Regions from separate parts of the Vibrio sp. QJM3NY_26 genome, predicted to be linked through region 4. Evidence: predicted binding sites of a transcription regulator. Region 4 holds the regulator's gene; each other region holds the start of a gene.

Region 1 (8,007 bases), 600 kb from region 4:
AAGCCTCTAAGCTTCAGATTGTAAGGAATCGTACCCCAAACCGACACAGGTGGTCGGGTAGAGAATACCAAGGCGCTTGAGAGAACTCGGGTGAAGGAACTAGGCAAAATGGTACCGTAACTTCGGGAGAAGGTACGCTCTTATCAGTGAAGTCCCTTGCGGATGGAGCAGACGAGAGTCGCAGATACCAGGTGGCTGCAACTGTTTATTAAAAACACAGCACTGTGCAAAATCGTAAGATGACGTATACGGTGTGACGCCTGCCCGGTGCCGGAAGGTTAATTGATGGGGTTAGTCTTCGGACGAAGCTCTTGATCGAAGCCCCGGTAAACGGCGGCCGTAACTATAACGGTCCTAAGGTAGCGAAATTCCTTGTCGGGTAAGTTCCGACCTGCACGAATGGCGTAATGATGGCCACGCTGTCTCCACCCGAGACTCAGTGAAATTGAAATCGCTGTGAAGATGCAGTGTACCCGCGGCTAGACGGAAAGACCCCGTGAACCTTTACTACAGCTTGGCACTGAACATTGAACCTACATGTGTAGGATAGGTGGGAGACTATGAAATTGCGTCGCTAGATGTGATGGAGTCGTCCTTGAAATACCACCCTTGTAGTTTTGATGTTCTAACGTTGGTCCCTGAATCGGGATTACGGACAGTGCCTGGTGGGTAGTTTGACTGGGGCGGTCTCCTCCCAAAGAGTAACGGAGGAGCACGAAGGTGGGCTAAACACGGTTGGACATCGTGTGGTTAGTGCAATGGCATAAGCCCGCTTGACTGCGAGAATGACAATTCGAGCAGGTGCGAAAGCAGGTCATAGTGATCCGGTGGTTCTGAATGGAAGGGCCATCGCTCAACGGATAAAAGGTACTCCGGGGATAACAGGCTGATACCGCCCAAGAGTTCATATCGACGGCGGTGTTTGGCACCTCGATGTCGGCTCATCACATCCTGGGGCTGAAGTCGGTCCCAAGGGTATGGCTGTTCGCCATTTAAAGTGGTACGCGAGCTGGGTTTAGAACGTCGTGAGACAGTTCGGTCCCTATCTGCCGTGGGCGTTGGAAAATTGAAAGGGGCTGCTCCTAGTACGAGAGGACCGGAGTGGACGAACCTCTGGTGTTCGGGTTGTCATGCCAATGGCATTGCCCGGTAGCTAAGTTCGGAATCGATAACCGCTGAAAGCATCTAAGCGGGAAGCGAGCCTTGAGATGAGTTTTCCCTGGCACTATAAGTGTCCTAAAGGGTTGTCGTAGACTACGACGTTGATAGGCAGGGTGTGTAAGTGCTGCGAGGCATTGAGCTAACCTGTACTAATTGCCCGTGAGGCTTAACCATACAACACCCAAGGGGTTTTGTGGACTCAATAGAAAGACAGACCTTGAATGAGTTTGAAGAGAAATACTTTTAGATAAGCTTTCCGAATTTTAAAATTTGCTTGGCGACCATAGCATTGTGGACCCACCTGATTCCATGCCGAACTCAGAAGTGAAACACAATAGCGCCGATGGTAGTGTGGGGCTTCCCCATGTGAGAGTAGGACATCGCCAGGCTTTAAATTAAATCTTTAGGTTGACCGACCTGGAGATATGGACGCTCACTTAGTGAGTTGACCACTGCGGAGTGGTAGTTCAGTTGGTTAGAATACCGGCCTGTCACGCCGGGGGTCGCGGGTTCGAGTCCCGTCCACTCCGCCACTTATTCGATAACCTCGCCTAGTGCGAGGTTTTTTCGAATCTGACGTAGTAAAAAGTTTTAGGGGTGTAGCTCCAATTGGCAGAGCAGCGGATTCCAAATCCGCGTGTTGGGAGTTCGAATCTCTCCACCCCTGCCATATTTAAGGCTCTAGCAGAAATGCTAGAGCCTTTTTGCTTTCTGAATCTAATATATACGCTATTAGCAAAGTAGCGGATTCTCCGACTTACCAAAATAGCGCGTGTTGGGAGTTCGAATCTCTCCACCCCTGCCATATACGAAGCCTCAGCAGAAATGCTGAGGCTTTTTTGCATCTGTTGCTTCTACGGAGCAATGTTGGGAGCTGGATCGCCAGCCCGGTCTAATCTCCGGAGTGCTGGCTCAGTCCACCCCTGCGATATTTAAGGCTCTAGACTGCGCGTCCTAGCAGAAATGCTAGAGCCTTTTTTATGCCTGTCACCTTTAATGTAACGCTAGAAGTATTAAGTGCTCCTTTAGCTCCCCCTATTTAGTCGAATCGCTTAATACCTATTGAATACAACCTTGCTGTATTTGAAGACTTAGTCGAACACTAGAGCTTTCTGTTCAGCACTGATCTGGCTGCGTAGTTTCTGGTAGTGACTAAAGCTATTGCTGTTAGGCCTTGAGTCTCATTATTTTTTCCGGAAGGAATGCTTATGCAACGGAACTCTTTTCTAGTGGGTAGACTCGCTAGTGTTGTAGAAGAACGAGTTCTTTGTATGCTTCACTGCCAGTAAGATTTTTGGCTAAGATCGCTGTTCATCACGTCGCTCGCATCATGATTAAACATCCTTTGTCTTCGCTTTGGTTCAGGCCAAATCTAAATTCCCCGATTAAGCTTTGACTACTCTAATTATTGTTCATCAAATGTCGAGATACGATCGATGTGTAACATATACCTTTCAGCTAGAGCTTCAGTTAGGAAATTGGTGAATCTGATTTTCATCAGACACAAAAAAGGCCACCTATATTAGGCAGCCTAGTTTAATATTTTGAGATGTTAATCTAACTCTTTCTCAGCTTGTTTCGCTTTCTCTATCATCGGAGTAATTGTTGAACCTTGAACTAAGATTGAGAACACAACAACAGCGTATGTCATGACGAGGATTATCTCTTTAACATCTATTGCCTTGTCTTCAATCACCCAGATACCTGAAGGGATTGAAAGTGCCATGGCTAGAGCTAGTCCACCACGCAACCCACCCCAAGTTAAGATCTTGATTGACCAAGGGTTGTAAGTTCTAAAGCGTTTGAATCCGATATAAGACAAGAAAACACTTAGGTAGCGTGCGCTTAGCACTAGAGGTACTGCGAACGCCATTAAGATCCAGTCTTCTTGGTGGAATTTGAATAACAACATCGACATACCGATCAATAAGAACAATACGCCATTTAAGAATTCATCTATCAATTCCCAGAAGTGGTCTAGGTGATCCTCACTCTCTTTCGAGAATCCAATAAAGCGCGTCCAGTTACCAATCATGATACCTGAGACCACCATTGCTAACGGTCCTGATACATGTAGGACTTCAGCAAAGGCATAACCAGCTGTCGGAATACCTATGGTTAATAGCAACTCCATCGAGTGGTCATCGGTGTTGCTGATTAGGTAATGGAATATTAAACCTAGAACAAAGCCATAGACGATACCACCGATAGCCTCTTGGACGAATAACATGGTCACGCTACCTACGGTCGGTGCTTCTGTACCGAACGCAATGGTAAATAGGGTAACGAAGATCACTAGGCCAAAACCATCGTTGAATAGAGATTCTCCCTCGATTTGAGTAGAGATTCGTCTGGGAGCGTCGAGCTTTTTGACTATAGCTAACACCGCAATGGGATCGGTTGGTGAGATTAGAGAGCCAAAGAGTAAGCAATAAATCAAATCAAATTGAATGCCGATGAATTGACAGAATCCATAGAGCACAAAACCAATAAAGAATGTCGAAAACAGTGTAGCGCCAAGAGCCAGTACTGTTATTTCCCATTTCTGATCTTTTAGATTAGGTAACTTAATCCCAAGACCACCAGCAAAGAGTAAGAATCCCAATATTCCTTTCAGGAGGAAATCTTCAAAGTTGATACTGGCAACAGTTTCTGAGGCGATGTCAGCCAATTGAAACCAATTGTTTTGTCCCGCAATGATAATCAATAGAGATAACATCATTGAACCAGCTGTAATGGCGATGGTTGTCTGCATTTTACCAATTTTGGTATTCACGAAAGCAATAAGCATGGCAGCAGCGGACAAGAAGCATAAGGTGTAGTAGACCGACATTGGGATCCCAACATGTAACAAAGTATGAATATTAATTTTCGTTGTCTCATGCTCAAATAGCAAACATTTTTTTGTTATGAGTCGGTAATCAATTTCCTTTTTTAGACGTCTAGACTCCTTTTAAATGTGTGATAGGATGGAGAGATAATTAAAGGAATGAGGTTGTATTGTGGGAAGTAATGTAAGGCAAAAGATTGAAGCTCTGTTGAAGCAACGAATTTTACTGATCGATGGTGGCATGGGTACCATGATTCAGGATTATAAATTGGAAGAGCAAGACTATCGCGGTGAACGCTTTGCTGATTGGCATAGTGACTTAAAAGGCAACAATGACCTTTTAGTACTTACACAGCCTAAGCTTATCAAAGATATCCATTCGGAATATTTGGAAGCTGGGGCCGACATCCTCGAGACCAACACCTTTAACTCTACAACCATCGCTATGGCTGACTACGATATGGCAAGCCTTAGCGAAGAAATTAACTTTACGGCTGCTCAACTGGCACGTGAAGCTGCTGATGAGTGGACAGCAAAGACTCCGAACAAACCTCGTTTCGTTGCCGGTGTTTTAGGCCCTACTAACCGAACCTGTTCTATCTCTCCTGATGTCAATGACCCGGGTTACCGCAACGTTAGCTTTGATGAATTGGTTGAAGCTTACTCTGAATCGACTCGTGCTCTTATCAAGGGTGGTTCGGATCTTATTCTTATCGAGACTATCTTTGATACGCTAAACGCGAAAGCATGTGCTTTTGCTGTTGAATCGGTTTTTGAAGAAATTGGTATTAAATTGCCAGTAATGATCTCCGGCACCATAACTGACGCATCAGGCCGTACGCTTTCAGGGCAGACAACAGAAGCATTCTATAACGCCCTTCGTCATGTTAGACCTATCTCATTTGGATTGAACTGTGCGTTAGGTCCTGATGAACTCCGCGAATACGTCAATGAGATGTCTCGTATCTCTGAATGCAATGTTTCTGCTCACCCTAATGCAGGTTTACCCAACGCGTTCGGTGAATATGACCTATCTCCGGAAGAGATGGCAGAACACGTTAAGGAGTGGGCTGAAAGTGGCTTCTTGAACTTAATTGGCGGTTGTTGTGGTACGACGCCAGAACATATTCGCCAAATGGCCGATGTCGTTGAAGGCGTAACTCCGCGTCAACTACCTGATTTGCCAGTGTCTTGCCGTTTATCTGGCTTGGAGCCATTAACGATTGACAAAGAATCTCTATTTGTGAACGTGGGTGAGCGTACTAACGTTACCGGTTCTGCTCGATTTAAGCGATTGATAAAAGAAGAGCTTTACGATGAAGCCTTGAGTGTTGCTCGAGAGCAAGTTGAGAACGGCGCTCAGATCATCGATATCAACATGGATGAAGGGATGCTAGACGCTGAGGCGTGCATGGTTAAATTCCTTAATCTATGTGCGTCTGAGCCTGAGATCTCGAAAGTGCCAGTCATGGTCGACTCTTCAAAATGGGAAGTTATCGAAGCGGGTCTGAAATGTATTCAGGGTAAAGGCATCGTTAACTCTATCTCATTGAAGGAAGGGAAAGAGAAGTTTGTCGAACAAGCGAAACTGGTTCGTCGTTATGGCGCAGCAGTCATCGTGATGGCGTTCGACGAACTAGGTCAGGCAGATACTCGAGAACGTAAGGTTGAGATCTGTACTAATGCCTACAACATTCTTGTTGATGAAGTAGGTTTCCCGCCAGAAGATATTATTTTTGACCCGAACATTTTCGCAGTGGCTACGGGTATTGATGATCATAACAATTACGCGGTGGATTTCATTGAAGCGGTAAGTGATATCAAACGTGATCTTCCTCATGCGATGATCTCGGGTGGTGTGTCGAATGTTTCATTCTCTTTCCGCGGTAATAACTACGTTCGTGAGGCTATTCACGCGGTATTCCTGTATCACTGTTTTAAAAACGGTATGGATATGGGCATCGTTAATGCGGGTCAACTTGAGATCTACGATAATGTGCCTGAAGACTTACGTGAAGCTGTTGAAGACGTGGTGCTTAACCGTCGTGATGACTCGACGGAGCGCTTATTGGATATTGCGACTGCATACTTAGAGCGTGCAGTTGGAAAGGTTGAAGATAAATCGGCGTTAGAGTGGCGCACCTGGCCAGTAGAAAAGCGCTTAGAGCACTCTTTGGTGAAAGGCATTACTGATTTCATCATTGAAGACACAGAAGAGGCTCGTGTTAATGCTTCTCGCCCTATTGAAGTGATTGAAGGTCCTTTGATGGATGGTATGAATGTGGTCGGTGACTTATTTGGTGAAGGTAAAATGTTCCTTCCTCAAGTAGTGAAATCTGCCCGTGTAATGAAGCAAGCTGTCGCCCATCTTGAGCCATTTATTAATGCAACTAAAGACGTCGGTGCGACTAACGGGAAAATACTGTTAGCAACAGTGAAAGGTGATGTTCACGACATCGGTAAGAATATCGTTGGCGTGGTTTTACAGTGTAATAACTACGAAATTATCGATCTAGGCGTGATGGTTTCATGTGAAAAAATTCTCAAGGTAGCCAAAGAAGAAAACGTCGACATCATTGGTCTCTCGGGTCTGATTACTCCCTCTCTCGATGAAATGGTGCATGTTGCGAAAGAGATGGAAAGACAAGGCTTTAAGTTGCCTTTGTTGATTGGTGGCGCAACCACGTCTAAGGCACATACAGCGGTTAAAATTGAACAGAACTATTCTGAGCCCGTTGTTTATGTCAATAACGCATCACGTGCTGTTGGTGTATGTACCTCATTGTTATCTAATGAATTGAAGCCCGCATTCGTCGAGAAGTTGGTTCTAGATTACGACCGCGTTCGTGATCAACACAACCGCAAGAAGCCGCGCACTAAGCCAGTCTCGCTTGAGAGAGCGCGTGCTAACAGAGTGGCCATTGATTGGAATGCTTACACTCCGCCAGCACCCGCTAAGCCAGGAGTGCACATCTTCAAGGATTTTGATGTCGCTACTTTACGTAAGTACATCGATTGGACCCCATTCTTTATGACGTGGTCTTTGGTTGGTAAGTACCCGGCAATTTTTGATCATGAAGAAGTAGGCGAAGAGGCGAAGCGCTTATTTAAAGACGCCAATGATTTATTGGATCGAGTACAAAGAGAGAAGTTGCTTGAAGCTCGTGGTATGTGCGCTATGTTCCCAGCGAACAGTGTTGGTGATGATATTGAAGTGTATACCGATGAATCTCGTACCGAGGTATTAAAGGTTCTGCACAACCTTCGTCAACAAACCGAAAAGCCAAAAGGTTTTAACTACTGTTTGTCAGATTACATTGCGCCGAAAGATAGCGGTAAAGCGGACTGGATTGGTGGCTTTGCGGTGACGGGTGGTATTGGTGAGAGAGAACTTGCTGATGAATACAAAGCCAATGGTGATGACTACAACGCGATTATGATTCAAGCTGTGGCTGATCGATTGGCAGAAGCGTTCGCTGAATACCTGCATAAAGAAGTGAGAAAGGACATTTGGGGTTACTCGCCTGATGAGGATTTGTCTAATGACGATTTGATTCGAGAGAAGTACCAAGGTATTCGTCCAGCTCCGGGTTATCCAGCTTGTCCTGAGCATACTGAAAAAGGTTCGTTGTGGGAGTTGATGGATGTTGAAAAAGCGATCGACATGTCACTAACAACTAGTTATGCGATGTGGCCAGGTGCTTCTGTGTCTGGTATGTACTTCTCGCATCCTGATTCACGATACTTTGCGATTGCTCAGATTCAACAGGATCAAGTGGATAGCTATGCTGATCGTAAAGGTTGGGATATGTTGGAAGCTGAGAAGTGGTTAGGTCCAAACATTAACTAGTTTGAATCTATGACGGGCTTTGATTCGTAAAAATAAAAGGGTTGCTTAAGAGCAACCCTTTTTGTATCTGTCGTTTGGTGATTTTAAACTAATCGAGCAACCATCGTTTTATTCAAACAGCTCTTGATGCAGCTTTTGAATCGCTAACTTGGAGACAGATTCATCA
Region 2 (8,007 bases), 990 kb from region 4:
TTGTTGTTTAGCTTTGCTTTGCTTATCTCTTCTATCGTGGTTTGGTGTTGGCATTTGCTGTTTGTCAAAACCCCTGAAAAGCTTCAGCTGACTATTTCATTGTTGATGTTATTGGCGGCGGCTGTTGGTTTAACGCCAGTTTGGGCGATGTAGGCGGTTACTGATCTCACAAGCCTTTCGGTGTTGAATCGAAAAAGTGTGATCTGTTTTTTAGCGTGGTGTTGGTAAGCGTTCTAAACTTAAATCTAGTCGGTGTGTTCGTTAGGAGTACGGGATGGATTTAAGCAACGTCAAAGGTTTCGATAGCATTATTTTGCTGGGAATCGTGAATGAAAAACTTCGCTTAGAATGCGATAGCTTTGAAGAGCTGATCAGTATGTATGAAATGGATATAGAAAGTGTTGTAGGTAAGCTTGATATGCTTGGCTATCAATACGATCCATTAACTAACCAGTTTAAGTCTTATCCAAGATAAGCAGCAAATTGGCGCATGTTCTATTGATAGCGAGTTAGTTATCGATTGTGAGCCAGTTATCGAGAGTGAGCTAGTATCGAGAATGAACAAGTGCCGCCATCGTCGGTACTAAAGCTAAAAGAAAAAAGTCACAGATAATCTGTGACTTTTTTGTTTCTGGCGCATGCCTATCAGGTTCAACGCAGGCATAAACTAACCCAACAACGAGTCTCTTAAACGACCTCAATGCCATCTAGGTGACTCTTACTTTGCTGTCTTGCCGTGCTAAAGAAAGCTTGCAGATAACGTTTGTCTTTCTCGGAGTTTCTTACCGCCGCAAACAGTCGTCTTGAAAGTCCTTTGCCCAGTGGTTTACTGGCGATTAACCCTTGTCTTGAAAACTCGCTGATCGCCCAGTTCGGCAATGCCGCAACACCTAAACCAGCCGATACCATTTGTACCAACATTAATGTGTTGTCTGCCTGTTTCCATTTCTTCGGCTCTACGCCTGCCGGTTGCAAAAAGTGCTTCACAACATCAAGACGTTGTTTTTGAACCGGATAAGAGAGCATCGTGATATCGCTAAGATCTTGCGGTTCAATACTCGATTTTTCGGCCAAAGGTGAATTGATTGCGGTAATCAAACGCATCTCGAAATCAAAAAGCGGTTCGTAATGGACTTCCGAACGCGGTTGAATATCAGAGGTGATCACCAAATCTAACTCACCTGCCATTAATGCGGGCAGCGGCTCAAAACCAAAGCCTGACGAAAAATCTAGCGTCACGCTTGGCCAAGCCACTTGATATTCCTTCAAAGCAGGCATTAACCATTGGAAGCATGAGTGACACTCAATCGCCATGTGTAAACGACCATTCACATCCTCTTTCAGGCTTGCGAGTTCGTTTTCTGCTTTAGCTATTCTTGGCTGTATTTCATCGGCAAGCTTAAGCAAGATCTCACCCTCAGAGGTGAATTTTACTGGCCTAGTTTTACGCAGGAAAAGCTGACCGCCAATACGAGCCTCAAGATCTTTCAACTGATGAGAAAGCGCTGACTGAGTTAGATGAAGAGAAGTCGCAGTCGCAGTCAGTGAGCCGCTGTCTCTCAAGGTGGTCAATGTTCGAAGGTGTTTAAGCTCTATCATGAGTATTCCTCATATTCCCTAAGCCAATTCAATATTTCTTAATAATCACCCTACGGTGTTTTTGATCTTTTGTAAACGTCTAGATGTCCAGATGGATTTAAACCATTCATCTTTGGATGATTCAGATGAATATTATTAATAAACAAGATGAATATTTGGACGTTGTCCATAGGTCCGATTAAGGCGATAGTTTAGCCATCCAGACGCCTTTGTGGGAAAGTGAAATCATCAAAGGCAGTCTGACCGGAAATCAAAATTATCGAATAAGGAACAGACTCATGACGACAACAACGCATATTCTTGGCTACCCACGTATCGGCGAAAAAAGAGAACTCAAATTCACGCTCGAGAAATACTGGCGCGGTGAAATCGATCAATCTGAGCTCAAACAACTCGGTAGCGAATTAAGAAATCGTAACTGGAATGTACAAGCTGACGCGAATCTAAGCTTTGCAACTGCGGGTGACTTCGCATGGTACGACCATGTTCTGACAACGACTCTACTTCTAGGCCACGTTCCAAAGCGTCATGCTGGTGGTTCTGAAGATGAAAAAGCCTTCCCAGATCTGGATACCTTGTTTCGTGTTGGTCGTGGTCAGTCTCAAGTTCAGTCTACTTGCTGCGGTGGTACGCATACGTCTAGTGACGGCACTAAAGACAGTTCGGCGGCTTCTGACATGACTAAGTGGTTCAACACCAATTACCACTACATTGTTCCTGAGTTCAGCAAAGACGATTCGTTTGAGGTGAGTTGGCCACAATTGTTTGACGAAGTGAGTGAAGCGATTAAAGCCGGGCATAAGGTGAAGCCAGTCCTTCTCGGCCCGCTGTCTTACTTATATCTAGGTAAAGAAGTGGAAGAGGGCTTTGAGCGTTTAACCTTGTTGCCGCGTTTGCTTACTGCTTACCAGGCGATTCTGGCAAAACTTGCCAAGTTGGGTGTTGAGTGGGTACAAATCGATGAACCTATCCTTTCTCTGGAACTTGAAAAGCAGTGGGCTGATTCATTCAAACTGGCTTATCAAGTGATTCAAGGCGATGTGAAACTATTGCTGACCACTTACTTTGATTCTGTGACTGATACGTTAGGCAAGATCGTGGAATTGCCCGTCAACGGCTTACACATCGACTTGGCTGCCGCACCGCAGCAACTTGATGAAGTAGTGAATAAGTTACCGGAAGATTGGGTACTTTCTGCGGGTGCAATCAATGGACGCAATGTGTGGCGAGCAGACTTAGCTTCTCAGCTTGAGTTACTGCAACCTGTGAAAGAAAAGCTAGGCGATAAACTATGGGTCGCAAGTTCATGTTCACTGCTGCATAGCCCGGTTGACCTTGAGTTAGAAGAGACGCTTAGCGAAGAAGTGAAGAGTTGGTTTGCCTTTGCAAAACAGAAAGTGACCGAGGTGAGCTTATTAGGTGCGGCGTTAGATGGCGATCAAAATGCCATTTTGGCGTGTGAGACTTACAGCCAACCTATCGTTGCACGTAAGAGCGCGACTCATGTGAATAAGCCGCAAGTTCAAGCTCGACTCAATACCATTACTAAAGCACTAGCAGAGCGCAGTGCTCCATACGCAGAACGCGCAGCGCATCAGTCTGAGGTGTTGGGTTTACCGCTATTACCAACCACAACCATTGGTTCGTTCCCACAAACAGGGGAAATTCGTCTTCAACGCAGTGCTTACCGCACTGGAAAACTGAATGAGTCGGAATACAACACTGCACTGAAAGGTCACATCGCAGATGCTGTTAAGCGTCAAGAAGCCTTAGATTTGGATGTGCTTGTGCATGGTGAAGCCGAGCGTAATGACATGGTGGAGTACTTTGCGGAAAACCTAGCAGGCTTTCAAACCACCAAGTTTGGTTGGGTACAAAGCTATGGCTCTCGCTGCGTGAAGCCTGCGATTGTGGTTGCGGATATCGAGCGTGAAAAACCAATGACGGTGGAATGGTCGACCTATGCCCAATCTCTGACCTCGAAGCAGATGAAAGGGATGCTGACAGGGCCTGTCACTATCTTGTGTTGGACATTCCCACGTGAAGACATCTCACGAAAAGAGATTACGAATCAATTGGCGTTTGCACTGCGTGATGAGGTTTCGGATTTACAAGATGCAGGGATCAACATCATTCAAATCGATGAGCCTGCTATTCGCGAAGGTTTGCCTTTGAAAAAACGCGACCATGCAGAGTACTTAGAGTGGGCAGTGGATGCCTTTAAGATTTCAGCCGCGAGTGCTAAACCAGAAACTCAGATTCATACCCACATGTGTTACAGCGAGTTCAACGAGATCATTGATTCAGTGGCGGCGCTAGACGCCGACGTGATTACCATTGAGACTTCTCGTTCGAACATGGAGCTACTGAAAGCGTTTGAAGAGTTTAACTACCCGAATGCGATTGGACCGGGTGTTTATGACATTCACTCACCAAACATTCCTTCTGAAGAGTGGATTGTTGATTTACTTAAGAAAGCAGCAGAAAAAATCCCAGCAGAACGTTTGTGGGCGAACCCAGATTGTGGATTAAAGACTCGTAACTGGGTAGAGACAGAAGCCGCACTAACTAACTTAGTTTCGGCGACTAAGACACTGCGTAAAGAGTGGGAATCAGCTGAGGTATAATTCAGTCTAAGATTTTGATTGATCCGTTAATCCACGATGAACCACAACAAAGGCCTCGCATTTGCGAGGCCTTCTGGTTTTATACTTGTTCGAATTTCGAGCTAGAAACTAGCTGCTACTTTGACACGTCTCTTTGCTGATCAGCTTCTCAACGATCAGTTGTCCGCGAGTGTTGCGAATCTTGATGTTGTAAGCCAAGCCCATGTCGAGATTTGCTCTTACTTCAGAGTTGGTGCAGTAGCTATTCACACTCATGTCTACAACTTGGTTTAAAGGTTTAGCACCTTTTGCATCTTGGTTGTAGATCATCATGATTTCGATAACCGTGTTTTTTGCTAGCACGCGCATGACCGATAGCGGGCCATACTCAATCGGCAAGCCTGCGGATAAAACGCCAGCGCGATGTTGCGCCATCATTTCTAGCTGTCTTTGTTTGTCTTGTTCACTCGATGAGCTACAGCCTGCAAGCAGAACAGCAGCCAGTGAGCCGATAATCCATTTTTTCACGTTAAAATACTTTCTTGAATGGTTTTACGATGACATTTTGGTACACACCAGCAGCAATGTACGGGTCTGCGTCTGCCCATGCCTGTGCATCGTCTAAAGAATTAAATTCAGCAATCACAGTAGAGCCTGTGAAGCCCGCTTCACCAGGGTTATCTGAATCAATCGCTGGCATTGGACCTGCTGTCAAAAGGCGGCCTTCATCGTGAAGTGTTTGTAGGCGTTCTAGATGTTGTGGGCGAACACTTAGGCGTTTTTCTAATGAATTTTCGACGTCTTGAGAAAAAATCACGTACCACATATTGAGATATCCTTATTTTACTTCACTAAATTGAGGGCGTTTAAATTCGCTATCTTGCTAATTTACGCGAACTAATTGGTATTGGAAGAGCTAATGATAAGAAATTGTGAAATGGTGCGGCAGAGTGAGAAGGTCTTTAGCATTTTTAATCGAAACGACTAAAGACCTTAAAGTGCGATAGGGTCGTCGAAGGGTTATTTGTTGATTGGGCGAGGTTTACCGCTTTCATCTACAGCAACGTAGTTGAATGTCGCACCACATACCTTGTAGCGATCGCCTATACCGTGATCAAGTACCGGCTTAACCCATACCTCTAGGTCGATATTCATCGAGCTACGACCAATCTTGGTGCAGTCACCATAAACACATACCACATCACCCACTGAAACTGGTTGTTTGAACTCGATACTCGATACTGAAACCGTGACTATCTTGCCGTTAGAGATCTCTTTCGCCAGTATCCCGCCAGCAAGGTCGAGCTGAGACATTATCCAACCACCGAAAATCTGGCCTGCTGCATTGGTATCAGAAGGCATCGCCAAAGTGCGAAGAAGTAAAGAACCAATCGGGTTCAAAGTTGATTGAATAGTCATTGTTGTACTCTTAATGGTATTGATTGTTTTAAATTTAAATAGATGTGTTTGCGGGGCTCGCGGTGGTCGTATTTTTAACGTATTCACCGAACACAAACAATCAGTGGCCAATGATCACGAGTATCATTGGCCACTGTTAAATAGCATATTGATAATAATTGTATCAAAAAGGGGATGAGGACTCATCCCTTAGGGTTACTTCTCGTCGGTATTTTTATCCGTTAACTCTTTCTGCTGGTCTTTTTGTAGATGCTGATCTTTTGGCAAATGCTTATAAATATAGACACCCGTTAGCAAGGTAAATGCAAAAGTAGCGATCAGTAAGCCAAACACTTTGAAGTTTACCCAAACATCCAAGGGAAGGCTGAAAGCAACGTAAACGTTGAGAATGGCACATAGAGTAAAGAATAAAGTCCAAGCCCAGTTGATCTTGCTCCATACCGCTTCAGGAAGTGTGATCTCTTTACCCAGCATGCCTTTAATCGCTGACTTGCCCATGAGGTGACTGACGGTCAGGCCGATAGCGAACAATGCATAAACGATGGTTACTTTCCATTTAATGAAGTTGTCATCGTGCAAGAAAATGGTCATGCCACCAAATACGGCAACCATCAGAAATGTGATGATCTGCATTTTCTCTACTTTCTTGTAGATGACGTATGTCAAAACGATTTGTACTGCGGAAGCAACAATCAATGCACCTGTAGCCGTGTAGATGTCATACATCTTATACAGCGCAAAGAAAATAATGAGAGGAATGAAATCAAGGATTTGCTTCATGTGGCACTGATTGTCCAGTTAGTTGAGTTGCAGACAGTCTAACGAAAACTGTCTCGATGCTAAATAGCCCGAGACAATTGGGTGCTAATTAATTCCATCTAGTTGGTTTATCGAGTCGGACCTTTTCATCATCGAGTTGGATAACGTTATCGCATTGATGTGGTTTGGTAGCGAGGTATCAGCTTCTTGATGTCTTCAAGGTAACCTTCACTTTTTAAGCTGTCTAAGGTGTTTTCCAGCTCTTGCTCACTCATGGCAAAACACGTCGATTTGCCTGTCGTTAGGTCGAGATATTCGTGATATTCACGCTCTGTAAAGTGGCCAATTCTGTCCATTAATAAGGTTTTAATTCCATGGTGAATCAAGCCGTAATACGTATGTCTTTGTAAGGTCATAGCCTATCCTCCGTGACAAGCTGCAGTGAAACTTTTGCAACCTGCTGTATATTGGTTGGGTTATCTATGACAAAGCAATTCGAATGCCATTTTCTCTAGTTGAACGGAACATTTTCCCTACCAGATAGAATTAAACTTCTTTTCAAATAGTTAAGGCGAGGTACGTTCTATTCTCTGACAATCAATACGTAACAGACATAAAATAGTTTCATTTTGAGAACGATGAAATTCTCATTATGACGCTCTACTGCCGTTTATAGTGTGGTTCTATCTACGGTGATTGCCGCTAATCGACAAGCCAATCAACAAGTGTAGATAAAGATGTATTTTGTCGATTCTTAGGCTGCAGCAAGAAGTAACCATTTCCAGAAAAGACACTGCCTTCACTCACTTTCACCAACCTGCCCAAATCGATATCTTGCTTGGCCAGCGTGATATCGCCTATGGCAATGCCAAATCCTTGAATGGCTGCATTCATCGCTTGATCAAGTGTCGCGAATTGTTGGTTGTTCTTGCTTGAAAGGTCGTGGCTGCCTATGTGATCTAACCAAAGTCGCCAGTCACTTTGCTCATTGTTAGCGTGTAACCAAGTGTATTGAGCGAGCTTGTGTGGCTTGATGATAGTAGAAGCGCTACTTACAAGATGGCTCTGAGTAATGCTTTGCGCTTGGCATACCGGAGCCAACTGCTCGTTGAACAATAACTGGCTCACAATCGATTGTTGGTTTGGCTTCTTTCCATAGGTAATTACGGCGTCAAACGGGTCAAAGCTTGGTTCAAAAACGTGCTTGATGGTCGACGTGAGCTCGACATCAATTTCAGGGTAGGCTTGCTGAAAAGACATCAACTTGGGTAGCAGCCAAGAGGTAATACAGCTGGGGGCGTTGAGTTTGATCTTAGAGGGAGAACTTGCGACTTGATTGAGAGCCGATTGCAGTTGATGAATCGTTCCTTGTATCAGGGGAACCAGTTCTTCTCCTTTCGGCGTTAAAGACAATCCTCGAGCATGTCGATAGAAGAGATCACAGCCAAGACTTTCTTCAAACGACAATACCTGACGACTCACTGCACCTTGCGTAACATTGAGCTCATGTGCCGCTCGCGTAAAGTTGAGATGCCTTGCCGTCGACAAGAACGCGAGCAAGGTTTTAGTTGAAGGAAGTGTGCGATTCATATCTTTACCTATGACTTTTTATCATGGCTATTAT
Region 3 (8,007 bases), 500 kb from region 4:
TATCTTACTCATACTACCCCACCCTGGTTTCATTCAATTACTCATCTAAACCATGTAGCTATAACCACTCGGATTTAGATCTATGGGAACATTCCCAATTACGGTCGTTATAATGCCCATATGAATGATAAATTAAAATGGGAACAGTCCCATTAATTGAAAGAGATCACACTCTAATTTTAATCTAAGCAGTTCAATTTCGCTTGATTGAGTGGATTATAGAATCGGAGATTGAGTGTGATGAGAGATCTCTGAATTGCCTAAAAGCTGAGAGATCAATAGATTAGCGGCCAATTTACCTGCAGATTGATACCCAGGATCAATGCTAAATACTCGAGGGAACAAGAAAGAGAGAAGATCATTGCCACCGACACCAGTCACCACCACATCTTCACGTTGTAGCTCTTGTAGACGTTTGATTACGCCAAGAGCCAATGTGTCACTGGCACACACAATCGCTTGAGTCGCAGGAGCAAGCACCTCATCCACCAACTGATAAGCGCTTTCATGATGAAGTTGACCAGTACGATAGTTCGCAATTGAACCTGTATTTTCACACCACTCGAGATAAGCCTTAAGACGCAGTTCACCGGTTGATTTGTCACTAGGATCAACGCCAATGAAACCAACCTCAGAGATCCCCTGATCTGCTAAATGCGTTAACGCACTATTGATCACCTGTTGGTTATCATAGTTAATCGACGTCACGTTCTCGGTATCCAGAGCAATCACCACCGCTTTGTGTTCCCAAGCTTCAATCGCAGGAATATCACAGTCAGTAAAGCCGAATACAATAATGCCGTCTACATTGCGACGCTTGAGAACCTGCAGATGCTCATTGGCTTTTTCTCTATCAAGCTGACTTTCCATGATCACGACGTCGTAATCCGCTCGATACAATTCGGCCAGCATCGTACTTACCGCTTTGTTTTCAGAAGGAGAGTCCAGACGAGAAATGATTACGCCGATGACTTTTTGACTGCCACCACGCATAGACTGTGCAGACTTTGAAGGCGAGTACCCAGATTCTTGAATTACTCTTTCCACCCTTTCACGGGTTTCAGGTTTCACTTTTGGATCATTGGTCAGAACGCGAGATACAGTTGACTTACCAACACCGGACAGCTTAGCAATATCGAGAATAGTGAGTTTTTTGCTCATAAAAAGTCTAACGTTAAAGGGAAGAGAGGAAAAAGCGAGGGCATAACCCCTCACTTAACTGTTTGTAAATCCTAGAAGTTAACTATGACTTACTTTCGGCAATTTTTATAGACGACACGACCAAGTTCTAGACGTGCGTTGTCACCTTTAGTGCGTAAAGTGACACTATTGATCAGTTCAGAGGTTCCATCATCTAAGATGTACTTCGTTCCTGAACCTGCCGCTATTTGAGTTAGGCGATATTCATTCTCTGGCAAACGTAATACCGCTTTTTCATTACCAAGGTAAGCGACCTTAAATGAAGCGTCAGACTCACATTGATAAGTCACGAATTGGTCATCCGAGACTGCACTATCAGGCGCCGCGGATTGAGAACACCCGACTAACGCTACCGTACATAGAGATGCTGCCAACAATGCTTTCATACTGCGTTCCTCATCTTTATATAGTTAACGGCGCTGATATCTTATTTATGGGTTAGCACCCCAGTTGACTGGTTAGAACCGACGTAATAAGTAAGCCTGTTAACGATAGGAAAATGTATCAGCCTTTCAGGAAAGCTGGTACATCTTTAATGCTATCTAGCACTGCACTGGCAAGTGCCTCACCCTTTTCAGTCACGGGTTTACCGGTTCTCACCAATACTCTGGTACCAACACCAGCGGCTTCTGCGGCCATCATGTCTTCAGCTTTATCGCCAATCATGACCGAGTTAGCCATATCAATTTTGAGAAAGTCACGCGCTGAAATGAACATACCAGGTTTAGGCTTGCGACATTCACAATCTTGCTTGTAGTCGCCAATGCCGTGTTCAGGGTGATGAGGACAGTAATAGATACCATCTAACTCAACACCATTATCGACAAAGTTCCAATCCATCCACTGTGTCAAAGAAAGAAAACGATCTTCGCTAAACTTGCCACGAGCAATACCAGATTGGTTGGTCACAAGTACCAATAAATAGCCCATATCTTTAAACGCTTTTGCCGCTTCAAACACACCATCGATGTATTCAAAGTCATGCTCATCATGTACGTAGCCATGATCAACGTTAATCACACCATCACGATCTAAAAAAACAGCAGGTTTAGACAAAATTCAGTTCTCTATCAACTCTCTATTAATCATTAATTATTACACGCTTTATTTGCTTCATCACTATCTATTTAGTTTTGCGTTCGTTAACGATTTGTTTCTACCTTAGCAACACAATCGACGTTTAGCCGTCTAGACGTAAAAATATCTATTGACTTAGATCATAGAACACCATAGCATCGTCTGTAAATCGAGCGAGCTATCGACATATTATTCTGTTCCACCTGCACGGGTTTCTCTATGATTAAAGTGAATCAAGTCAACAAGGTTTTTTATCAAGGCACTAAAGAAATCAATGCCTTAATCGATATCAACCTTCACATACCTCAAGGTCAAATCTTTGGAGTTATCGGCTCTTCGGGTGCAGGCAAAAGTACTCTGATCCGTTGTGTAAATATGTTGGAAGCCCCGACCTCAGGTGAAGTGATTGTTGACGGTATTGACCTGACAAAACTCAGTAAATCAGAACTCAGCGAAGCTCGCCGTAACATCGGCATGATCTTCCAACACTTCAATCTGCTGTCTTCTCGTACTGTATTTAACAACGTAGCACTGCCTTTAGAGCTTGCTGGTAGAGATAAAGCTGCGATTGAAGCGAAAGTCAGTGAGTTACTTGAGCTTGTTGGTCTATCGGATAAGCGTGATACCTACCCTGCGAACTTAAGTGGTGGTCAAAAGCAGCGTGTCGCGATTGCTCGTGCGCTAGCGTCAGACCCAAAAGTATTGCTATGTGATGAAGCGACCAGTGCGCTGGATCCAGCAACGACTCAATCTATTCTTGAGCTGCTACGTGAAATCAACCGTAAGTTGAGTATCACTATCCTACTGATTACTCATGAAATGGATGTGGTTAAAAGCATCTGTCACGAAGTCGCGATCATTGGTGATGGTGAGTTAGTAGAGAAAGGCACCGTAGGTGAAATATTCGCACACCCTAAAACAGAGCTGGCACATCAGTTCATTCGTTCAACGCTCGATCTAACGATTCCTGAAGATTACCAAGCACGTTTGCAAGAGACTCGTGTAAACAGCAGCTATCCACTGGTACGCCTTGAGTTTACAGGCGCAACCGTTGATGCTCCGTTGATGACGCAAATCGCACGCAAATTCAACATCGACGTCAGCATCTTAAGCTCTGACCTTGATTACGCCGGCGGCGTGAAGTTCGGCATGATGGTTGCTGAATTGTTCGGCAATGAAGCAGATGATAATGCTGCTATCCAATTCCTACGCGACAACAATGTAAAAGTAGAGGTGCTTGGTTATGTCCTTTAGTTTCAACGAGATTGCTGACTGGATCAGCCTTAACGGTAACCTTCTATTAGGCGCAACAGGCGAAACTCTTTACATGGTTGCTGTTGCAGGCATCGTTGGTTTCGCTGTCGGTATCCCATTAGGCGTGATTCTACATACGACTAAAAAAGGTGGCCTATTAGAGAACACCAAGCTAAACAAAATTCTTGGTGCGGTTGTCAACGTAGGCCGTTCAGTGCCCTTCTTAGTACTGATGGTTGCGATCATCCCACTGACTAAGATGTTGATTGGTACCTTCATCGGTACAACAGCAGCGATTGTTCCACTAACAATTGGCGCTATCCCATTCGTGGCTCGACTTATCGAAAGTGCGCTACTTGAAGTACCAACAGGTTTAGTAGAAGCCGCTCAATCAATGGGCGCAACACCAACACAAATCATCAATAAGGTTCTGCTTCCTGAAGCACTTCCGACTATCATCAACTCAGTAACGATTACGTTAGTGACTCTGGTGAGCTACTCAGCAATGGCCGGAACTGTAGGCGGCGGTGGCCTAGGTGATGTCGCGATTCGTTACGGATTCCACCGCTACGATGTGACCATCATGGCAGTGACAGTAGTAATGTTGATTGTGCTTGTACAAATTATTCAATCAATCGGTGATTCATTGGTTCGCCGCGTTGACCACAGATAAAGACTCAGCGTTAAAACGCAAACTATCTAAGACAAGAGTCGTCTGAACCAAATTAAATAGATTTATTAAAAGGAGATTATTATGAAATTTAGCCTTAAAGGTTTACTGACTATCGCAGCGGCAGCTTCAGCGCTAGTACTAGCAGGTTGTGGTGAGAAAGGAGTGGATACTTCTAAAATCAAAGTTGGCGTAATGGCAGGTGCTGAAGCACAAGTTGCAGAAGTAGCGGCTAAAGTCGCAAAAGAGCAGTACGGCCTAGATGTTGAGTTAGTGACGTTCACAGATTACGTAACACCAAACGCAGCACTGGATGACGGCTCTATCGACATCAATGCATTCCAACACGCACCGTACCTAGATCAGCAAGTGGCTGACCGTGGTTACAAGCTAACAATCGCTGGTAACACGTTTGTTTACCCAATCGCGGGTTACTCTAAAGAAGTGAAATCTGTAGACGAAATCCAAGACGGCGCTCGTATTGCAGTACCAAACGATCCAACTAACCTAGGTCGCTCTCTACTGCTTCTTGAGCAACAAGGTCTGCTTGAGCTTCGTGAAGGCGCTGGTCTTCTAGCAACCGTTCGTGACATCGTTGGTAACCCTAAGAATCTAACGATTGTTGAGCTAGACGCAGCTCAACTGCCACGTTCTCTTGATGATGTTGCACTGTCTATCATCAACACAACTTACGCGAGCTCTATCAACCTGACTCCGCAAAAAGACGGCATCTTCGTTGAAGACAAAGACTCTCCATATGTAAACCTAATCGTTTCTCGTGAAGAAAATCTAAACGCTGAAAATGTACAGAACTTCGTAAAAGCTTACCAAACTGAAGAAGTGTACAACGCAGCTTCTGATATCTTCCAAGGTGGCGTAGTAAAAGGTTGGTAATCACCTAAACTACAGCAATCTATAGATATCCGAAGGGGTTGACATAACGTCAGCCCCTTTTTTACTGGTTATGATTTACAAGAAAGTTCTACTTACCACCAAGCTTCCACTTGCATACCAACGCTCATTTCACTGTTTTTACCTTCACCGAAAGCATTGTCATTTTCAGCATCGTTTAGATAAGTAGCAAAGATACGGAATTCAGGACGAGACCAGAAACCCACTTGTGGAACCCAAGCCTGAGCGATTGTGAATTTACCACCCGCCCCATCTTTGTTATCGATAGTTTCAACAAAGCCACCAATTTCAAGAATGGTACGCATACGCTTGTCCCACTTGTAAAGCGGGCGAATTACCGCACTAAAAGAATCATCATCGCTATTATTGGCGCCAACACCGGTTGATGCTGCATAACGAACAGTGTGGCCAAACTCGATGTTCTCGCCAATCGCAAGCACGCCCCAGTTAATCAATCGGAAGCCCTCGGCGTCATTATTGCTTGCATCACGTACGATACCCTTACCGGTACCAAAGGTTGTCATCTGCTCTGCATAACCAGAGTTAGCAACCTGTAGAATCGTTTTATTGAAGCCATCTGAAAGGTTTTGATTCAAGCTTGCCGTTAGCATTACACTGTCATCCGCGTCGATCGTTTGACCTTGTTTTTCATTGGCGAAGTTCATATCAATACCGACTTCAAGATCCGCATTTTTCCACAGTGGAATCCCGGCATAACGCGCGTCTGCAATCATGGCTGTAGTTTCTTCCCCATCAAAAACATCGCCCGTAACGGTGTCTTGAATCAAAGCGACCGATAATTTGCCTGGCCCCATATTGATGTGTTCAACACCAGCACCAATACCACTTACGTCCCAGTAGTAGTTATCAACGATGTGTACATCATGACGCTGGTAGTAACGTTCACCCGCCCAAATTCCAATGTCCTTATCTTCAAAAAGCCCCACAGCCTGAACATTCAATTGCACCACATCAACGCTTTTATCCGCTGCGTTTTCATCTTGGCCTTGCCAGTACGACAACATGGAATCAACTAAAAATGAAACGCCGTCCTCTGCATACACCTCTTTCTTAAAACCAAACTCACCATACAGGTCATTTTCGTTGCCGAGTCGGCCAACTTTACTCACCTCCCACTTGCTGTTTGAGCCGCCTTCATTACTCAGGCCAACGCCTCCGCGCATATAACCATTAAACTCCAATGGCGTAGTTTCATCAGCGTATAAATTAGGGGCAAGTAAAGCAGTAGAGAGTGCAGCAGCAATAGGTAACAGTTTCATCGTCCATTCCTTTCAGATCTAGAATCAGGTTATTTTTACAAATGGGAACATTCCCATGGGATCGATCCCATTTATATTGAGAAGAATATAAATTGAAAGAGAACTGATTGATTATTGTGATCAGGCTAACTATTGATGTAACTAAAAGTTGATGGGTGTTGGATTATTTCTATGAATACGTTGGAGCTACAGAAAGAGGGGAATATCACGTTCTGTACCTACTTGGGGGGAACAGTAGTTAACAATTAGGGGGAATAAAGATTGGGGAAAAATAGCTTGTGAGTCGCGAAATCGAGTAAGAAAACAAGATGGTAAACGATTAATATAAAAGGGAAAATCGATATCGGAGCACTTAAGCAATACTCCGACACCTAAAATATGACGTTTAAATAACCGCCAAAGGGTTACTTCAGGTGATCCCAAGAGATGTTTGACACCAATCGGCAGTCATCACACTTGAAATAGAAAATATCGTGAATAGGCGCATCAAGCAGCCATTCTCCACCGCACTGAGGGCATTTACGCTCTTTTTCAGCTTTCAGGCTGATCCCACCGACACGATATAAGTAGTAATAAGTTGGAATCTTAGTCAGAAATTCAATGCGCCCTCTCAAGCCCCAGCCGCGTTTAAACAATACGCTTTTGGTATCGCTAATCTCGGTCAGCGTTGCATGTTCAGCACGGCAACCCCCGCCCATTTGTACTTCATCACAGGCTTGCCATTCTGTCTGCCATTTCAACACGGCTTTATGGTCACCATTGAAGGTTGGCGGGTTGCGGTACAAAGGGATCGGCAACAAGCTATCGCCACTACGCAGCGGCGAACAGGTATGCACGAATGTCGTGTATAACACCTGCCAACTTGGCGTTTCATCTTCTGCCACTTCTTCGGAATTAAGATCTCGACCAAGCAAACGCATTTTAGGCGCTAGTAGACTCGCGTTAGACAAGCGATCAAAACACACTTTCACGAAATCTGAGTGATTACGCGGGTGCAAGCTATCTTGCTCCGGGCATACAACGCGAACATAAAATTCGCCGTCGCCCATCACGATTGGAAACTCACGACCTAACACTTGTCCGTTATAACGAAGTGCGTCCATCAAGCCATTAACCGCCTTATCGACAGCGCTGACCGTTGTGTTATCAAAACACTCAAATTGAAGTTCTAGTACGTACATCTATTTATACCGCTGGTTGTAACTTTTCTAAAAATTCTGCCAATGTCTCGGCTAATACATCACGATTTTTGGTGCCTAAGCGCTCTAGAATCACGTTACCCGTTAAGTTACAGATAGAGATCACATCCAGTTCAGCATCAGTCGCGGCAATGAAAACCGTTGGTTTTAGCTTTAGACGACGCTGAGTCACTAGGTGACCCAAAATGTTTTCTTGTAAGCATTCGAAGTCTTCATCACTCCAAATCTGTAACAGAGTCAGCTCATTACCATCAAAAGTCGCGTTCATATCTGCGCTGAATTGTGCGCCGTAGAAAGTTTTGATGTCTTCGTGCAGAGTCAATTCAATTCCGGTTTCAACGTTGGTGAAATCCGCGAATTGCTCACGTGGATAGCTTTTCCATAACACGGCGTCGCCACTCTTTTCTTCTACGCA
Region 4 (8,007 bases):
TCGGGTTCTTAGTCACACCCGCACCCACTGCAGCAATCAGAGAAAAACCTTCTTTCAGTTTAATCTCAGCTTCAATCGCGTGATCTTGTAGATATTCTAATGCACCACCAGCGATCTCTTCCGTGTAAGCAAGGCGCAAGCAGTGTTGATCGGGTTCTAATTCATAAGCAAGCGGCTCTAATTGAGCACGCTTAAGCCCTTCAAGGACTTCACTCTCCAGACGGTCGAAATCATGGCCGTGACCAAAGGTCAATTGCACGATAAGAACTTCATCCAAAGAGGTAATAATTTTTGCACCACGCCCCGATGCCAGTACTCGCTCTATCTGTGTAGAGCCCGCCTCCGGCTGGTAGCTGCAGCGCAAGCTGAGATCCATAGCACTTTGAGCGACAGGCTGTAGCGTTCGGCTGTGTAGCACTGGAGCCGCAAGACGAGCTAATTCACTGGCTTCATCAAGGCGAAGCAGAGGTAATAAACACGCATCCGAAACCAAACGAGGGTCTGCGCTGTATACGCCCGCCACATCACTCCAGATTGTCACGCGTTCAACTTCAGCCAGAGCACCAATAACAGTTGCAGAGTAATCCGAACCGTTACGCCCAAGCAGCACCGTTTCGCCTTCGCAGTTCTGAGCCATAAAGCCAGTAATTACCACGCGACAATGTGCATGCTGCGCCAAGGCTTCTTTAATCAGAGGATAAGAGCGTGCGCGGTCAACTTCAGGTTGAGCACCCGCTTCTGCACGTAAAAAGGCACGCGCATCTTGAGCAACCGCTTGTAAGTCATGCTGGCACAACAACGTCGCCAACAAACGTGAAGACCAAACCTCACCATGACCCAGTACTTGTGCTTTTTGTGCTTCACTCAAGGGAGCTGTAAGCTCACCCAAAGCGGTAAATTCTTGTTGAATGGTTGCCGTTAGTTGCGAGGCGGCTTCACCTTCAAGCAGAGCCTCAATCAGTTCAAGTTGAAACTGACGAAGGGTTTGCAGGCATTCATGAGCAATACGACCATCTTTGTCGAGCGCTTCGACAAACTCAATTAAGCGGTTGGTTGTTTTGCCTGCGGCCGATACCACCACCAAATCCGTCGCTGATGAATATTCTCTAAGAATGTTGACCACGCGTTGGTAACATTCAGGGTTCGCTAAACTGCTGCCACCAAATTTATGTAGCTGGCGAAAGGTTGCCATTATTAAACCTCCCCTTCAGCAATAAAGCGTTGTGTTTTTTCAAACGCTTGCTTGAGATCGTCGATTAGGTCTTCCGCATCTTCAAGGCCAACAGAAAGGCGCAGTAGTTGTTGAGAAACACCCGCTTCTGCCAATGCTTCTTCGCCCATCGCACGGTGAGTCATCGACGCAGGGTGACAAATCAGGCTTTCAACACCACCCAGTGATTCAGCCAAAGAAAATAACTCTAACTTATCTACAAAATATTTAAGTGCTTCAAAAGAGCCCGCAAACTCAAAGCTCAACATGGAACCAAAGCCCAACTGCTGTTTCTTCGCGATCTCGTGACCCGGGTGTTCAGGAAGGCTTGGGTGGTAAATAGTGCCCACCAGATCTTGTTGTTGCAGAGCCGTCAGAATTTCACGTGAACTCTCTTCGTGAACACGCATACGCGCACCTAGCGTACGAATACCACGTAGAGTCATGTAACTATCAAATGGTGTGCCGGTCGCACCAATACAGTTGCCCCACCATGCAAGCTCTTCAGCGTGCTCTTCAGTTTTCGTCACGACAACGCCACCAATAACATCTGAGTGTCCGTTGATGTATTTGGTGGTTGAGTGGATAACAAAATCAGCACCCAGCTCTAAAGGCTTTTGGAACACAGGCGTCAAAAACGTGTTATCGACAGCAACCAGAGCACCTACCTCTTTCGCTTTACGGCAAGTCTCTGCAATATCAACCACACGAACCAACGGGTTCGATGGCGTTTCGATTAAGATCAACTTTGGCTTGAGCGCGATCGCCGCATCCAACGCTGCTTGATCCGATTGATCAACGAACAAAACTTTGAAGTCACCTTTTAACGAGCGGGTATTAAATAGGCGGTAAGTACCACCGTAGCAGTCGTGTGGTGCGATAATAAGATCATCACCGCCTAAGAAAGCGGATACCCACAAGTTAAGTGCCGAAGTACCACAGTTAGTCACCACTGCACCTTTGCCAGATTCAAGCTCAAACAATGCCGTTTCTAATAAACCACGGTTTGGGTTACCAGAACGGGTGTAATCGTACTTTGGCACTTCACCAAAAGCGGGAAACCCATAGTTAGTCGAAAGATAAATAGGTGGGACAACGGCATGGTGTTGCGTGTCTGACTCGATACCAGTACGTACTGCGATTGTTGCTGGCTTCCGGCTGCTCATAGGTGCTTCCTTACAAGTTTTGCGTCTGAGAATCACAGCGGCTTGTCGGCATTTTGCGGCTGTGTTAGATATATGTTATTCACTTTACTTTCATAAATGTGAGACGTCAACACTTCTAGACGTCTATATGTCTTTGCTTATGGCAGTAAATCCCGCTAAAATCACCACTATTAATTTATTCTAACAACTAAAGTGATGAAGGTACGCAATGGCCGACTGGAATGGTGAATACATAAGCCCATATGCTGAGCATGGAAAGAAAAGCGAACAAGTAAAAAAAATTACAGTTTCTATCCCTCTAAAAGTGTTAAAGGTTCTTACTGACGAGCGCACTCGCCGCCAGATTAATAACCTACGCCATGCAACAAACAGTGAGCTACTGTGCGAAGCCTTTCTACATGCGTACACAGGCCAACCACTGCCAACGGATGAAGATCTCCGTAAAGACCGTCCAGACGACATCCCGACTGAAGTGAAAAAGCTGATGACAGAGATGGGTATCGAATTCGAAGCGTTTGACGAAGAATAAAAACAACTCAGTCACTGCCTTCAATATTGATTCGCTATAGCTGAACCTTATTTGTCACATCACCCACTACGTTATCGGTAGCTGCTCTGTGAATGATAGACATAAAAAAAACCGACTCCTATGAGTCGGTTTTTTATTATTCTTTTTCGCTCAATAGAGCAACAGCTATTAAGCTATTAAGCTATTAAATTATTAAATTATTAAATTATTAAATTATTAAATTATTAAAGCATTAAGCCATATAGTTAGCAGGCATCTCAATACGAGCTACGCCAGATTCAACGGCCGCTACTGCAACCGCTTGTGCTACGCGAGGAAGTAGACGTGGGTCCATTGGCTTAGGAATGATGTAGCCTTTACCAAACTCCAGTGCAGTCTCACCTGCAGCAGCAAGTACTTCAGCCGGAACTTCTTCTTTCGCTAGTTCACGAATCGCTTTAACCGCAGCCAGCTTCATCTCATCATTGATTTCGCTCGCACGCACATCAAGCGCACCACGGAAAATGAATGGGAAACAAAGTACGTTGTTTACTTGGTTCGGGTAATCGCTACGGCCTGTACCCATGATAAGGTCAGAACGAACTTCATGAGCAAGCTCTGGCTTGATCTCTGGATCTGGGTTTGAACATGCAAACACAACAGGCTTATCAGCCATCAGCGTGAGTGCTTTAGCTGGTAGCAGGTTAGGACCCGATACGCCCAAGAACAGGTCAGCGCCTTCAATAACATCTTCAAGCGTGCGCTTGTCCGTGTTATTTGCGAATAGCGCTTTGTATTCATTCAAGTCTTCACGACGAGTGTGGATTACACCTTTACGGTCAAGCATGTAGATCTTCTCACGCTGAGCGCCACACTTAATCAGCAGTTCCATACAAGCAACAGCTGCTGCGCCAGCACCTAAACAAACGATCTTACACTCTTCAAGCTTCTTACCTTGAAGCTCAATCGCGTTCAGCATACCTGCAGCCGTTACAATCGCTGTACCGTGTTGGTCATCATGGAAAACAGGGACATCACAACGCTCAATCAGGCGGCGCTCAATCTCAAAACAGTCAGGTGCTTTGATGTCTTCTAGGTTAATACCGCCGAATGTATCTGCGATATTCGCAACCGTATCAACGAACTCATCGATTGTGCGGTGTTTTACTTCAATATCGATAGAATCTAAACCAGCAAAACGCTTAAACAGTAGCGCTTTACCTTCCATAACAGGTTTAGAAGCAATAGGGCCAAGGTTACCTAGGCCAAGAATCGCTGTACCGTTAGAGATAACTGCAACCATGTTGCCTTTACCTGTGTACTTATAAACGTTATCAACGTTCTGTGCGATCTCGCGAACAGGCTCAGCCACGCCTGGGCTGTATGCAAGTGCTAGGTCTTCTGCAGAGTTTGCAGGCTTCGTCAGTGCTACGGCAATTTTGCCTGGAATTGGGAACTCATGGTAATCAAGAGCTTGCTGACGGAATTGTTCTTGAGGCGATAACGCTTGAGAGGATTGATCTTGGCGGCTGTCTTCAGACATAGGTGTAGGTTCCTAGGATATTATTATTTGGGGGATCTTGTTCATGTTAATAGATGTACTTCAAAGTTCCTAGGTGGTTAAAGCCTCTGTCTCATTAAAAAACGAGATTTCACTACTAATAAGACCAGTGAGCAGTTGAAATTACTGTCGCTTGTTGAACTTTCGAGCGGATTTCAAGAATGGAGTGTTGGGTGTAAGTTATGAAACAAAACTCAAGCGGGTTGCCTGTCGTTTCGAGAAGTTGATGGCTGAATAAGATTCAGCGTTTTCTTAAATTTCAGGCAACAAAAAAGGACACCGAAGTGTCCTTTTTATGTCTAAATAGCGAGAATTACTTCTTGCTAGAAAGAGCACCGAAACGCTTGTTGAAGCGATCAACACGGCCGCCAGTATCTACGATACGTTGCTTACCAGTGTAGAATGGGTGACATTTGTCACATACGTCTAGGTGGATAGATTCTTTTGCAAGCGTTGAGTTGAACTCAAATGTGTTGCCGCAAGAACAAGTTGCAGAAACTGCTTTGTATTCTGGGTGGATACCAGTTTTCATGGGATAACCTCAAGTAGGCCGTGTCGCTATACGATTCTAAGCCGCACACCACACGTAGTTAAAAAATAAAATAAAGACACCGCTGCATCACTAAACTGCGATAAAGCCATACCTTTAAGGCGCAGTATAGTAATGAATCTATAAGGCAGGATCAACTGATTTGATACATTTTTCACCAATAGCCTCTTTTATTTCCTTTGTCGGCCTGAGATTTCGGGCTCTCGTTATCTTCCTTCGTTAACTCGATACTCTCATCCAAACTGCTCCTCGAATTTAACGCCCTTATCCATTAGACTGTTCGCTCTCGTCAACTCAGATAAAGCTGTCCCTTTATGCGTCCAATGATTGCCCGCGTGGCACTGCCTGTTCCACTAGACAAGCAGTTCGATTACAAGATTCCTAACCACCTATTCCCGATTATTGGTGGACGAGTATCTGTGCCTTTTGGACGACAAACCTTAACAGGTATTGTTACAGCTCTGGTTAACGAATCTGAATTCGAGCTAGACAAGCTCAAGCCCATTAAAGCCTTATTAGACAACCAACCTGTTTGGCCAGAATCGGTCTATTCACTCTTGGTATGGTGCAGCCAGTTCTATCAGTATCCACTGGGTGAAACCTTGGCTAATGCTCTACCAAGCGCTTTACGAAAAGGCAAAGCTGCCGACTTCGCAACGCTTGTCGAGTGGCAATTGACCCCATCAGGCAGAGATCAACTGATGCAAGGCTTTGGTCGTGCGGTTAAGCAAGCCAAAGTGATGCACATGCTTGAACACGGCCCTGTTCCTCATCAAGAGTTCATTGACGAGGAAGTAGGCAGCGCGGTGCTTAAGACTTTGGAAGAGAAAGGTTGGATTGAGTCGGTAGAGAAAAAGCCAAAGCGCCAGCCGTGGCCCGTTGAACTTGAAAACGAACAAGACAAGCCGAAGCTCAATGCTGAACAAGCGATCGCGATTGCGACAGTAAATAGCCAAACCGATTTTAGTTGCTTCTTGCTAGAGGGGGTTACCGGCTCAGGTAAAACCGAAGTCTACCTCAATATGATCAAGCCGATTCTCGAGCAAGGTAAACAAGCATTAGTATTGGTACCGGAAATAGGCCTCACTCCACAAACGATTAATCGCTTTAAGCGTCGTTTTAATGTGCCTGTTGAGGTGATTCACTCTGGATTAAACGATTCTGAACGATTGAATGCTTGGTTATCAGCACGTGACAAAATAGCGGGCATTGTGATTGGTACGCGCTCGGCTCTGTTCACGCCGTTCGCTGATCTGGGAATTATCATTGTCGATGAAGAGCACGACGCCTCTTATAAGCAGCAAGATAGCCTACGCTACCACGCTCGTGATGTCGCGATCATGCGTGCTCATAAAGCACAGATTCCGGTTGTGTTAGGCTCGGCGACTCCGGCCTTTGAAACGCTGCACAACGCTCAGATCGGTAAATACAGTTACCTCACCCTGACCTCACGTGCGGGTGTCGCGCTGCCGACCACCAATAAAGTGTTGGATGTGAAGGGTGAATATCTAGAAAGTGGCTTGTCTGCTTCTTTGATTGCTGAAATGCAAAGACACCTCAAAGCGGGCAACCAAGTGATGTTGTTTCTCAACCGCCGTGGGTTCTCTCCCGCATTGATGTGTCACGATTGTGGTTGGACAGCGGAATGTAAGCGTTGTGATGCCTACTACACCTATCACCAATACAGCAATGAGATGCGCTGTCACCACTGTGGTTCTCAGCAGCATATCGTGCACAATTGCCAAGGCTGTGGTTCAGCGAACTTAGTGACGGTGGGTGTAGGTACAGAACAGTTAGAGGCTCAACTTGGTCAGCTATTCCCTGAATACAAAACCATTCGTATTGACCGAGACAGCACCCGCCGCAAAGGCAGCTTAGAAAGCGCGCTAGAGTCGATTCGTAAAGGTGAATACCAAATTCTTATCGGTACACAGATGCTTGCTAAAGGTCACCACTTTCCTGACGTGACACTTGTGGCGTTATTGGATGTGGACGCCTCTTTATATAGTAGTGACTTCCGCGCCTCTGAACGGTTGGCGCAACTGTTTACTCAAGTCGCTGGTCGAGCAGGCCGTGCCAGTAAGCCGGGTGAGGTTATCTTACAAACTCACCATCCAGAGCATGGGTTGCTGCAAGCACTACTCCACAAAGACTATAACCACTTTGCCCAAACTGCATTGGCCGAGCGTAAACAAGCGATGCTGCCACCTTACACCTTTATGACTCTGTTTAGAGCGGAAGCCAATGACACACGTTTGGTGGAAGAGTTCTTGCGTCAGGTTCGTCATACATTAGAATCGCACCCCTTGTTTGACCAATATTGCATGGTTTTAGGCCCCACCCCAGCGCCACTGGCCAAGCGAGCGGGTAAATCACGCTGGCAGTTGATTCTACAAACTCAGACTCGTTCGTTAATGCAGAAGTTATTAATGAGTGCGAAGCCGGCAATTAATATGTTACCTGCTGCGAAAAAAGTCCGTTGGTCACTCGATATTGAGCCACAAGATTTGAGCTAAACCTACTTGGGTTAAAACTAATGATAAGTTTGTTCACAAATATTTCATATTTCTCGTGAGCAACCTCACACTAGTCATGTGATTTTTGTTAATCTAGCCGTAACTTTACACGGATGAAACGAATAAAATATTGCAATAAAAAAAGTGTTAGCAACACTTTCATGATATCTATTCGATTGTATTAATTATTCACGCCTTAAATACTTAGGCGACAAAGGAACTTAAAAGAGGGTTTAATTTATGGCGACAATGAAGGATGTTGCCCAGCTAGCAGGCGTCTCAACGGCAACGGTATCACGTGCATTGATGAACCCTGAAAAAGTCTCGGTTTCTACTCGTAAACGAGTTGAGACAGCAGTACTTGAAGCTGGATACTCACCCAATACATTAGCTAGAAATTTACGTCGCAACGAATCAAAAACCATCATCACTATCGTTCCTGATATCTGTGACCCTTACTTCGCCGAAATCATTCGTGGTATCGAAGATGCCGCTG

Evidence for each region. Region 4 encodes MetJ, which represses methionine synthesis genes. Its sites were predicted from a motif close to TTAGACNTNTANANGTCTAA; they were not measured.
Region 1: a site for MetJ is predicted at 4,096-4,115, ahead of metH (methionine synthase). Genes of this name have one in related genera too.
Region 2: a site for MetJ is predicted at 1,671-1,690, ahead of metE (5-methyltetrahydropteroyltriglutamate--homocysteine S-methyltransferase). Genes of this name have one in related genera too.
Region 3: a site for MetJ is predicted at 2,381-2,400, ahead of metN (methionine ABC transporter ATP-binding protein MetN). Genes of this name have one in related genera too.

What each region holds. Positions count from the first base shown of each region.
Region 1 is NZ_CM173515.1:317,610-325,616, forward strand. Features, by position in the region: rRNA gene AC3CH4_RS01465 (23S ribosomal RNA) at 1-1,335, shown strand, start outside; rRNA gene rrf (5S ribosomal RNA) at 1,435-1,550, shown strand; tRNA gene AC3CH4_RS01475 (tRNA-Asp) at 1,618-1,694, shown strand; tRNA gene AC3CH4_RS01480 (tRNA-Trp) at 1,755-1,831, shown strand; gene AC3CH4_RS01485 (cation:proton antiporter) at 2,714-3,994, opposite strand; gene metH (methionine synthase) at 4,164-7,841, shown strand; gene lysC (lysine-sensitive aspartokinase 3) at 7,950-8,007, opposite strand, start outside.
Region 2 is NZ_CM173515.1:2,178,293-2,186,299, reverse strand. Features, by position in the region: gene AC3CH4_RS09630 (hypothetical protein) at 1-153, shown strand, start outside; gene AC3CH4_RS09625 (DUF4250 domain-containing protein) at 275-475, shown strand; gene AC3CH4_RS09620 (LysR substrate-binding domain-containing protein) at 688-1,599, opposite strand; gene metE (5-methyltetrahydropteroyltriglutamate--homocysteine S-methyltransferase) at 1,878-4,226, shown strand; gene AC3CH4_RS09610 (GspS/AspS pilotin family protein) at 4,335-4,733, opposite strand; gene AC3CH4_RS09605 (YciI family protein) at 4,735-5,031, opposite strand; gene yciA (acyl-CoA thioester hydrolase YciA) at 5,226-5,624, opposite strand; gene AC3CH4_RS09595 (septation protein A) at 5,820-6,404, opposite strand; gene AC3CH4_RS09590 (hypothetical protein) at 6,551-6,799, opposite strand; gene AC3CH4_RS09585 (LysR substrate-binding domain-containing protein) at 7,086-7,973, opposite strand.
Region 3 is NZ_CM173515.1:2,667,453-2,675,459, forward strand. Features, by position in the region: gene treB (PTS trehalose transporter subunit IIBC) at 1-12, opposite strand, end outside; gene treR (trehalose operon repressor TreR) at 217-1,161, opposite strand; gene AC3CH4_RS11755 (MliC family protein) at 1,251-1,586, opposite strand; gene gmhB (D-glycero-beta-D-manno-heptose 1,7-bisphosphate 7-phosphatase) at 1,705-2,256, opposite strand; gene metN (methionine ABC transporter ATP-binding protein MetN) at 2,497-3,531, shown strand; gene AC3CH4_RS11770 (methionine ABC transporter permease) at 3,521-4,204, shown strand; gene AC3CH4_RS11775 (MetQ/NlpA family lipoprotein) at 4,286-5,095, shown strand; gene AC3CH4_RS11780 (carbohydrate porin) at 5,188-6,393, opposite strand; gene AC3CH4_RS11785 (Zn-ribbon-containing protein) at 6,798-7,574, opposite strand; gene syd (SecY-interacting protein) at 7,579-8,007, opposite strand, start outside.
Region 4 is NZ_CM173515.1:3,166,414-3,174,420, forward strand. Features, by position in the region: gene AC3CH4_RS14155 (bifunctional aspartate kinase/homoserine dehydrogenase II) at 1-1,192, opposite strand, end outside; gene AC3CH4_RS14160 (O-succinylhomoserine (thiol)-lyase) at 1,195-2,376, opposite strand; gene metJ (met regulon transcriptional regulator MetJ) at 2,585-2,905, shown strand; gene AC3CH4_RS14170 (malic enzyme-like NAD(P)-binding protein) at 3,138-4,427, opposite strand; gene rpmE (50S ribosomal protein L31) at 4,759-4,977, opposite strand; gene priA (primosomal protein N') at 5,310-7,511, shown strand; gene cytR (DNA-binding transcriptional regulator CytR) at 7,752-8,007, shown strand, end outside.